DNA from 2 places in the Granulibacter bethesdensis genome. Region 2 is predicted to be linked to the other one. Evidence: predicted binding sites of a transcription regulator. Region 2 holds the regulator's gene; the other holds the start of a gene.
What was found. Region 2 encodes LexA, which represses DNA repair genes until DNA is damaged. Its sites were predicted from a motif close to TGTTCTANNTANGTTC; they were not measured.
Positions count from the first base shown of each region.

Region 1 (4,419 bases), 1.1 Mb from region 2:
ATGCGCTGGAGGCTGCTTTCCGCGGCTGGATCGCCACCCCCGCAATCGACGTAATCATTTCCTCCGGCGGCACCGGCGTCACCGGGCGCGATGTCACACCGGAAGCGCTCGACCGCGTGCTGGAAAAAAAGATCGAAGGGTTCGGCGAGTTATTCCGTATGCTGAGTTACCAGAAAATCGGCACCTCGACGATCCAGTCACGCGCGTTGGCGGGGGTTGCCAACGGGACCTATATCTTTGCGCTGCCCGGCAGCACCGGCGCGGTGAAAGATGCCTGGCAGGACATTCTGCGCTGGCAGCTGGATATCCGTCATCGACCCTGCAATTTCGTGGAATTGATGCCACGGCTGAAAGAACGCTGAGCCATCACTCTGTCAGTTTTTGTGCCGTGATACGGTCAATGATCTGCCGTCTTGCGGCACGTCCCTTTGTCAGCATCTCCTCCACCTCGGCGCGGATGGCAGGAGGCGCCTGTTCCGGACGCCCGGACTGGAATGGCGGTGCCGGCGCATATTCCATCTGAAGCTGAACGGACTGAGCCAATGCCTCCCCGCTCATGGCGGCGATGACACTGAGCGCAAGATCCAGCCCGGCTGTCACGCCACCGCCGGTCAGCAGCTTTCCATCCTGCACCACGCGCGCCTGCACCGGCTCCGCCCCGAAGGCGGTCAGAAAATCATGCGCCGCCCAGTAGGTGGTCGCTTTCTTCCCGCGCAGCAATCCTGCCGCCCCCAGCACCAGCGCACCCGTGCAGACAGAACAGATGAAGCGCGCCGTTTCCGCCTGTTTGACGAGCCAGGTCAGCACCTCCTGATCTTCCAGCAGGGCGTCGATCCCCCTGCCGCCCGGAATACAGATCACATCCAGTCGGGGCGCTTCGGAAAGCTTCGTGTCGGCCTCGATACGCATACCGCCTTCTGCCATGACCGGGCCGGTTTCTTTCCACAGCAGATGCACCTGCGCATCGGGGACATGCCGGAAGGCCTCCCACGGAGCCGTCAGGTCGAGCTGCGTGATCGCCGGAAACAACAACAACCCAATATGAATTGTCATTTACCTTCCTCCTGCACAGTCTCCCTGACCGGAGACGGGACAGGGATCGTCATGGCGAAGCGCCGCGCCAGCGCACCATACAGAGCGCGACGGCATACCAAGCGCGACACCGCAAACGCCATCATCGAAGTGGCCATCAGCGGTATCAGCATCGACTGATTATCCGCCATCTCCATCACGATGACCGCCGCCGTAATCGGGGCCTGCACCACCCCGGAAAAATACGCCACCATCCCCAGCAGCACCACCGATCCGGCGGCCAGCCCTGGTACCAGCCACGCTACCCATTCCCCAAGCCCGGCCCCAATGGCGAGGGAGGGCGCGAAAATCCCGCCCGGAATCCCGCTGAGATAGGATGCGGCCGAGGCCACCAGTTTCAACAGCGCGAATTTCAACCCTTCGGTATCGCCCGGAATGCCGGTCACCATATCACGCGCCTGCTCATATCCTGTACCGTATGTCTCGCCATGGGATAGCAGGCCGGTGATAGCCACGATCAGGCCGCACAATGCCGCAAACAGCACCGGATACTGCTTCACCAACCTCCCGAGCGCACCAGGAAAGCCCTTGGCGGCACGGATCAGTAAGGCGCTGAAAGAACCACCCAGCAGTCCTCCCAGTAACGCACAGATCACCATGGCCATCACTTCCGATGGTCCGAATTTCATTGTCGCATCGATATGGCCGAAATAACTGTAATTTCCGACCAGAGCGATCGTCACAACACCTGAAATCACCACGGCCGCCAGCGTATTGCCGGAGGTTCTGGCCTCATAGGAATGGCTCAATTCCTCGATTGCGAACACGATCCCGGCAAGCGGGGTGTTGAAAGCAGCGGCGATCCCGGCAGCGCCCCCTGCCAGCACGACGCTGCGTCGTAATTCCGGCGTCGGCAGATGCAGCAAGCGACCCAGCGCATGCATCACGGAGGCACCCACCTGCACGGTCGGCCCTTCCCTGCCGATCGAGGCACCACTGGCAAGCCCCAACAGGGTCAGCAGAATTTTACCGACAGCGATGCGCAGCGATAAAATCCTGTCGACCTGCCGCACATCCGCCAGATCGAGCGAGGCAATCACCTGCGGAATCCCGCTTCCCTGTGAACCGGGAAAGACATGCCGCGCCAGCAGAAACGAAACAACCAGCCCGGCTGGCGCCAGAATCAGAATGATCCAGGCACCATGGGCGATCACCACGCTGAAAACATCCTGCGCCCGGTCTGCCAATTTTGCGAACGCGATGGCGGTCAGCGAAACTGCCACGGCACCGCCCCAGAACACCATCCGCCGCACCCAAAGCCGTGTGGATATCATCGGCGACCGCCTGAGCCGCCGCGCCCGGGCCGAGCGTGTCATGCGGCGCACTGAATCAGACAGCGATGAAACACTGTCATGCTCCGTTCCATTCGAGCGCGGCGTATCCGATTGTTCATTCATTGTTCTGGACTCCCTGCTCGGACCGCATTAAGCTGCAAAAGAACATAAAGGGAACAAACGATGGGCCGCCAATCGTCATCCCCCCATTCAGACCATACCTGTGACGCCGCCATGCCATGTCCCTCTCATGCCCCGATGGAACTGCCGGAGGCAATGCCGTCTCTGGCCAGAAAAGGGCGTGGAGCCGTGTCAGAACCCGGTATCCGCTATGACCGTTACCAACCCGTTCCATGGGATGATGGCTGGGGCAGTCTGGAAGATGCCCCGGCCGCCCTGCCGACAACCCTGATCCGCGACAGCAGCCGCACCGCCATCAGTTGGAATGACAGTCCGGATATCGGTTTTGATCGTGCCATCAACCCGTATCGCGGCTGTGAACATGGCTGTATCTACTGCTTCGCGCGCCCCACCCATGCCTATCTCGGCTACTCGCCGGGGCTGGATTTCGAAACCAAGCTTCTGTTCAAGCCGGAGGTCGCCTCCCTGCTGAGCAAGGCGCTCAGTCGCCCTTCCTACGTGCCACGCCCCATCGCACTGGGCAGCAATACCGATCCTTATCAGCCGGTAGAACGCAGCCTGCGCCTGACCCGCTCGATCCTCGACGTACTAGAGCGGTTCGAACACCCCGTCACCATCGTTACCAAATCAGCCGGCGTGCTGCGAGATCGCGATATTCTGGCACGGCTGGCGGAGCGAAAACTGGTCAGGGTCTATCTCTCCGTGACGACACTGGACCCAACCCTGTCCCGCCTGATGGAACCTCGGGCGGCCAGCCCGTCCAGACGTATTCAGACCCTTGAAGCCTTGCAACAGGCGGGCATTCCGACCGGTGTGCTGGCAGCCCCCATGATTCCCGGCCTGAACGATGCAGAACTGGAAGCCATTCTGGAGCAAGCCGCCAAAGCCGGGGCCAGACAGGCAGGTTATATTCTGCTTCGCCTGCCGCAGGAGGTCGCCCCCATGTTCCGGGACTGGCTGGAGCATCACTTCCCTGCCAAAGCCCGTAAAGTCCTGAACCTGATCCGGGGCATGCGCGGCGGAAAGCTGAACAATGCGGAATTTCACAGCCGTTTCCGCGGAGATGGTCCCTATGCCGCTATACTGCGCAGCCGTTTTCAGCATGCGGTAAAGGCTTACAGGCTTAATACAGCCATGGAGCCGCTGGACGTGACCCGGTTCTCACATGCCGCACAAAGCCCCTCCGGAACGGATGAAGCAGTCTCTGATCCATCCCAGGTTATCAGGCAAAACACGAAACAAACCGACAGACAGGCGCGGCAACTTTCTTTATTCTAAAAGCAGCAAAAGGCTGTTGGACAATATCTGGCAGCCCGGGGATTCGGCTGTTTTGGAAAACATGCCTTTTTCAGAAAATCCAGCTGCGTCGCGGTTATGTCGGCAGTCATGAAACGCGGAGTGTGCAGTTGACCGGATATCTAGCCTTGCTTCACGCCGTGAATGTCGGCGGCACCGGCACACTGCCGATGAAGGCGCTGACGCAGATGTGCGAGACGATTGGATTCAAAAAAGTCAAAACCTATATCCCCAGCGGCAATGTCGTCTTTCAAAGCGAGAAGACAGAGCAGCAGGTGCGATCCCCCCTTGAAGATCAGCTCTCTGTTTAGGCTGACAAAAGCGTGGGGGTGATCGTACGGACCGCTGCCGAGATCGCCGACACACTGGCCCGCAACCCTTTTACAAATTCGCCTGGCAATCCTGTCATGGCGCTATTCGTCGATGGGGTGCTCCCAACCGTTCCACTCGATCACGTCACCGGGCTCAAGAATGAGCAGATGCAATTGGGAAAACGAGAGCTTTTCGTCCTCTACCCGGATGGGATGGCGCACACGCGCCTTCGCATATCCCACGCAAAATCGGGAACAGCGCGAAATATGAACACGGTTGCGAAGCTTGCGGAGATAGCGGCAGT
Region 1 is NZ_CP018192.1:2,072,214-2,076,632, forward strand. It holds gene moaB (molybdenum cofactor biosynthesis protein B) at 1-362, shown strand, start outside; gene GbCGDNIH6_RS09230 (DJ-1/PfpI family protein) at 367-1,053, opposite strand; gene GbCGDNIH6_RS09235 (chloride channel protein) at 1,050-2,489, opposite strand; gene GbCGDNIH6_RS09240 (PA0069 family radical SAM protein) at 2,601-3,785, shown strand; gene GbCGDNIH6_RS12595 (DUF1697 domain-containing protein) at 3,908-4,114, shown strand; gene GbCGDNIH6_RS12600 (hypothetical protein) at 4,127-4,419, shown strand, end outside.
Region 1: the regulator LexA is predicted to act here: its motif matches at 2,530-2,545, upstream of GbCGDNIH6_RS09240 (PA0069 family radical SAM protein).

Region 2 (4,419 bases):
CATGCCGACAGATTGCCGCCTCGACTTCATTGCTGTCAGGGTTCGCCTATGCGGCGCTGACAGGGTTGCATGTGCCGATCATACGCAGTGCGGTGATGGCGATGATTGCCTGTCTCGCTCTGTTTCTGGGGCGCAGGGCATTGTCCATGCGAGGGTTGGCGATTGCCGCGGCTGTGATTGTCCTGATCTGGCCGTATGAAGTCACCGGTGTCAGCTTCCAGATGAGCTTTGCTGCCGTGATGGCTCTGGCAGCCGGATATGAGGCGCTGGGACCGTGGCTGGCCAGTCTGGCCGGGCGGCGTGTGCTCCATCATCTGACGGCGGTGGCGTTGACCAGCTTGCTGGCGGGCACTGCATCGGCACCGTATGGAATTTATCATTTCGGGCAGCTCCAGCTTTATTTCGTGGCGACCAATATGATCGCAGTGCCGCTGATGGCATTCTGGGTCATGCCTGCCGGTCTGCTGGCCATGGCATTGATGCCGCTTGGCCTTGATCGACCCGTTTTTGTTGTTATGGGAATCGGAATCTGGCTGATCCTGACCGTTGCGAAACTGGTCGCAGCCTTGCCGGCTGCCGTCCTTGCTGTACCGCCAATGCCAGGCTGGGGATTGTTCATGATCAGTGCCGGGCTGATTTGGCTTTGCTTCTGGCGTGGTCGTGTCCGGTTGTGCGGCGTGCCCGTGATGATGGCCGGGATAGCGTCTATCGGACTGACTGTGCCTGCCGACCTCCTGATATCAGCGGATGCACGTATGGTCGCTGTCAAAGCCGGTTTACGTGTTTTTGCCTTCGATAAAGGAAGTTCGCCCCTGCTGACGGAGGCATGGCAGGCTTATTGGGGAGTGAAGGATTTTACACCGCTTTCCGTGGCGGGGCGTCTTGCCACGCACATGGCGCGATGTGGTGAGAGCGGCTGTCTCGTCACACCGGTGTCAGGCGCCCCGGCGGTCTTTCTGAAAACGGGAGAGGGCACGGAGATATGCCAGCCCGGGGCGCTTGCCGTCATTCTGGATGGCTGGAGCAGCCAGTGTCGGGATCAGCCCGTGATCTCCCTGTCGCAGATACGAGAGGAGGGCAGCATTGCGGTATGGTTCAGGCCCGGCAGGATCTCTGTGCTGACAGACCGGGCATGGCGCGGGGACCGACCATGGGTGCAGCCACCACCTGATACCAGCCCGGGCCAGTGGAAAGCGCCGCTGGCCCGGACTGATGAGATGATCCCTCAGTAACGGCGAAGCAAGCCAATCAGCCTTCCCTGAACCCGCACGCGATCAGCCGGGAAAATTCTGGTTTCATGGCGTTCATTCGCTGGTTCCAGGGCCACCGACTTGCCGCGTCGCCGCAGGCGCTTGAGTGTGACTTCAGTATCATCGATCAGGGCGACGACGATCTGCCCGTTTTCGGCAAGGTCCGATTGCTGGATAATCACTGTATCGCCATCGAAAATACCGGCATCGATCATGGAATCGCCAGCAACTTCCAGTGCGTAGTGTTCTCCATTGCCAAGCATATCGATGGGCACGCTGAGATAGGCGCTGGTGTCCCGCAATGCCTCAATCGGCATACCGGCGGCAATGCGTCCGTAAAGCGGAAGCTGTACGGCCGAGGCATCCTGAGCCGCCCTTACCCCCGCGATCCGGTTGGAGAAACTTCCCTGAATGACGTTCGGTGTAAAGGCGGGAGCAGGGGCAAAGGACGGAGCCGAAGGGGCTGTTTTCGGCACCGGCATGCTGGCGGCTTCCGGCATGCGGATCACCTCCAGCGCACGGGCGCGATGATGGCGGCGGCGCAGGAAGCCGCGTTCTTCCAGAGCTGAAATAAGGCGGTGAATTCCTGATTTGGATTTCAGGTTCAAGGCCGCTTTCATTTCCTCAAAACTGGGGGAAAAGCCTGTTTTACGCAGATGACCATCAATGAGCAGCAACAGCTCATACTGTTTGCGTGTCAGCATGCAGAAGGCCTTTCAAGACCGTTCCGAAAGGAAAAAGCGCACAAAAGAACAAACAAGCAACAAAGATGTTCTACATAAGTTCGTTCTGTCGCGTCAAGCGTCCTTTATAATCCGGCACTATCCAGTAGCAGGACTGGCACGATCTCTCCTGCTGCGGCCTGTGGCGCATGGGGCGCACGCATGATCAGCGCGTTGGCCCGTGCCAGGGCGCTGATCATTGAAGAATCCTGCACAGGAAAGGATTCGACAACCGGACCGGACTGCGTCTGCGTTATGATCCCGCGCATGAAGTCGGTGCGATGATCATTGGCTCGCAAGGGGGCCACCAGTCGTGCCGGCTGTGTCCGCAAGGGAGAAGCAGGCAGACCGCGTAACACCTCCAATGCAGGCAGCACGAACAGCAGGGCGCAAACATAAGCCGAGACGGGGTTGCCAGGCAGACCGATCAAAGGTGTTCCGGCCAGTTTTCCGTGCATCAGCGGTTTGCCCGGTCGCATGGCAATTTTCCAGAAATCCAGCGTCAGCCCGCGCTCCCCCAGTGCAGAGCGTACCAGATCATGATCGCCCACACTGGCCCCGCCGATGGTGATCAGCAGATCGGATTTTGTGGCGGCTTCTGCACGGGCGCGGATGGTATCGCTGTCATCACCGCTGAGCGGTAGCAGGATCGGGTCTCCGCCAGCTGCACGGATCATGGCGGCCAGCATGTGGGAATTGGAGCTGACGATCCCACCCGGTGGTACCGACTCCCCGGGCAGTGCGATTTCATCGCCGGTTGCCAGTATCGCAATGCGAGGGCGGCGATGAACCGTCAGCCAGGGAATATTGGCGGCAGCGGCAAGACCAATATCCCGCGCTGTCAGGATATGCCCTGATTCCAGCACGGTTTGATTTGTGGTGAAATCCTGTCCCTGCCGTCTGATGTGGCGATCAGGCCGTATGGTCTCGGCAGGAATAACGATGTCATCCTGCCGCTGCGCTTCTTCCTGCAACAGAATGGTATCTGAGCCTTGTGGAACGACGCTGCCGGTGAAAAGACGAACTGCCTGACCGGCTTCCACGGTGCCGCTGAAGGGATGTCCGGCTGGAGCCGCGCCGATGACGGTCAGTCTGGCTCCCGCCACCGCATCGGCGCAGCGTACCGCATAGCCATCCATGGCCGAAACATCATGAGGAGGCTGGGTCACCCGCGCCTTCACACTGACAGCCAATACCCGGCCGTGCGCCTCTGCGATTGAGACCGTCTCGGCCATGGTAGGGGAGACGGAGGCCAGAATACGGGTGCGGGCTTCTTCGACCGGGATCATGATCTTTGTTCAATCCTGTCGGAAATGACCTGACTTGCCGCCGGATTTTTCAACCACACGGATGTCGCTGATAGTCATGCCGCGATCAACGGCTTTGCACATATCATAGATGGTCAGGGCGGTGATGCTAACCCCGGTCAGGGCCTCCATTTCAACGCCTGTACGTCCGGAGGTCCGCACCCGCACCTCAATCTCGACTTCTCCCGGTCTATCGTTGCGGAAATCAACCGTGATTGCCGTGACTGGCAACGGATGGCAAAGCGGGATCAGATCAGCCGTCCGCTTGACCGCCATAATCCCGGCCAGCCGAGCAACCCCCAGCACATCGCCCTTTTTGGCACTGCCTTCCTGAATCATCGCCCATGTGGATGGCTGCATCGTGATCCGTCCACGGGCTACACCCTGCCGGTCCGTTACCGGTTTGTCGGCAATATCCACCATAGCCGCTTCCCCGGCGGCGTTGAAATGGGTCAGGCGGGGAGAAGGCTTATCCTGCATGTCAGGCAATGGGTGGGACAGGAGATGAAGAATCGATGCCTATCAGCTCACGCACGGCCTTGGTGACATCCTGCTGCCGCATCAGGCTTTCGCCGACCAGAAAGCTGCGTACGCCTGTTGCTGCCAGGCGCTGTATGTCTTCATGCGTGCGGATGCCGCTTTCTGCGACCAGAAACCGGTCGGGCGGAAGCAAAGGCGCGATGTTCAGGGTGGTGGAGAGGTCTGTTTTCAGAGTTTTCAGATTACGGTTATTGATGCCGATCAATCCCGTCTGAAGGGCCAGGGCACGGTCAAGCTCGGCTTCGTCATGGACTTCAGCCAGTACGTCCAGATCAAGATGACGGGCGGTTTCTTCCAATTCTCGCGCTTCGTCATCTGTCAGTGCGGCCATGATCAGCAGGATGCAATCTGCCCCCATGGCACGGCTTTCATAGACCTGCCACGGATCGAGGATGAAATCCTTGCGGAGTACCGGCAGGGATACGGCGGTGCGCGCAGCAATCAGATGGTCCGGGTCACCCTGAAAATACGGTCCATCGGTCAGCACCGACAGACAGGTCGCGCCCCCCAACTCATAGGCTTTGGCCAGTTCGGCCGGATTGAAATTCGGGCGTATCAACCCGCCGGAGGGAGATGCTTTCTTGATCTCGGTGATCAGAC
Region 2 is NZ_CP018192.1:950,409-954,827, forward strand. It holds gene GbCGDNIH6_RS04230 (ComEC/Rec2 family competence protein) at 1-1,232, shown strand, start outside; gene lexA (transcriptional repressor LexA) at 1,226-1,954, opposite strand; gene GbCGDNIH6_RS04240 (molybdopterin molybdotransferase MoeA) at 2,059-3,261, opposite strand; gene moaC (cyclic pyranopterin monophosphate synthase MoaC) at 3,271-3,759, opposite strand; gene trpC (indole-3-glycerol phosphate synthase TrpC) at 3,761-4,419, opposite strand, start outside.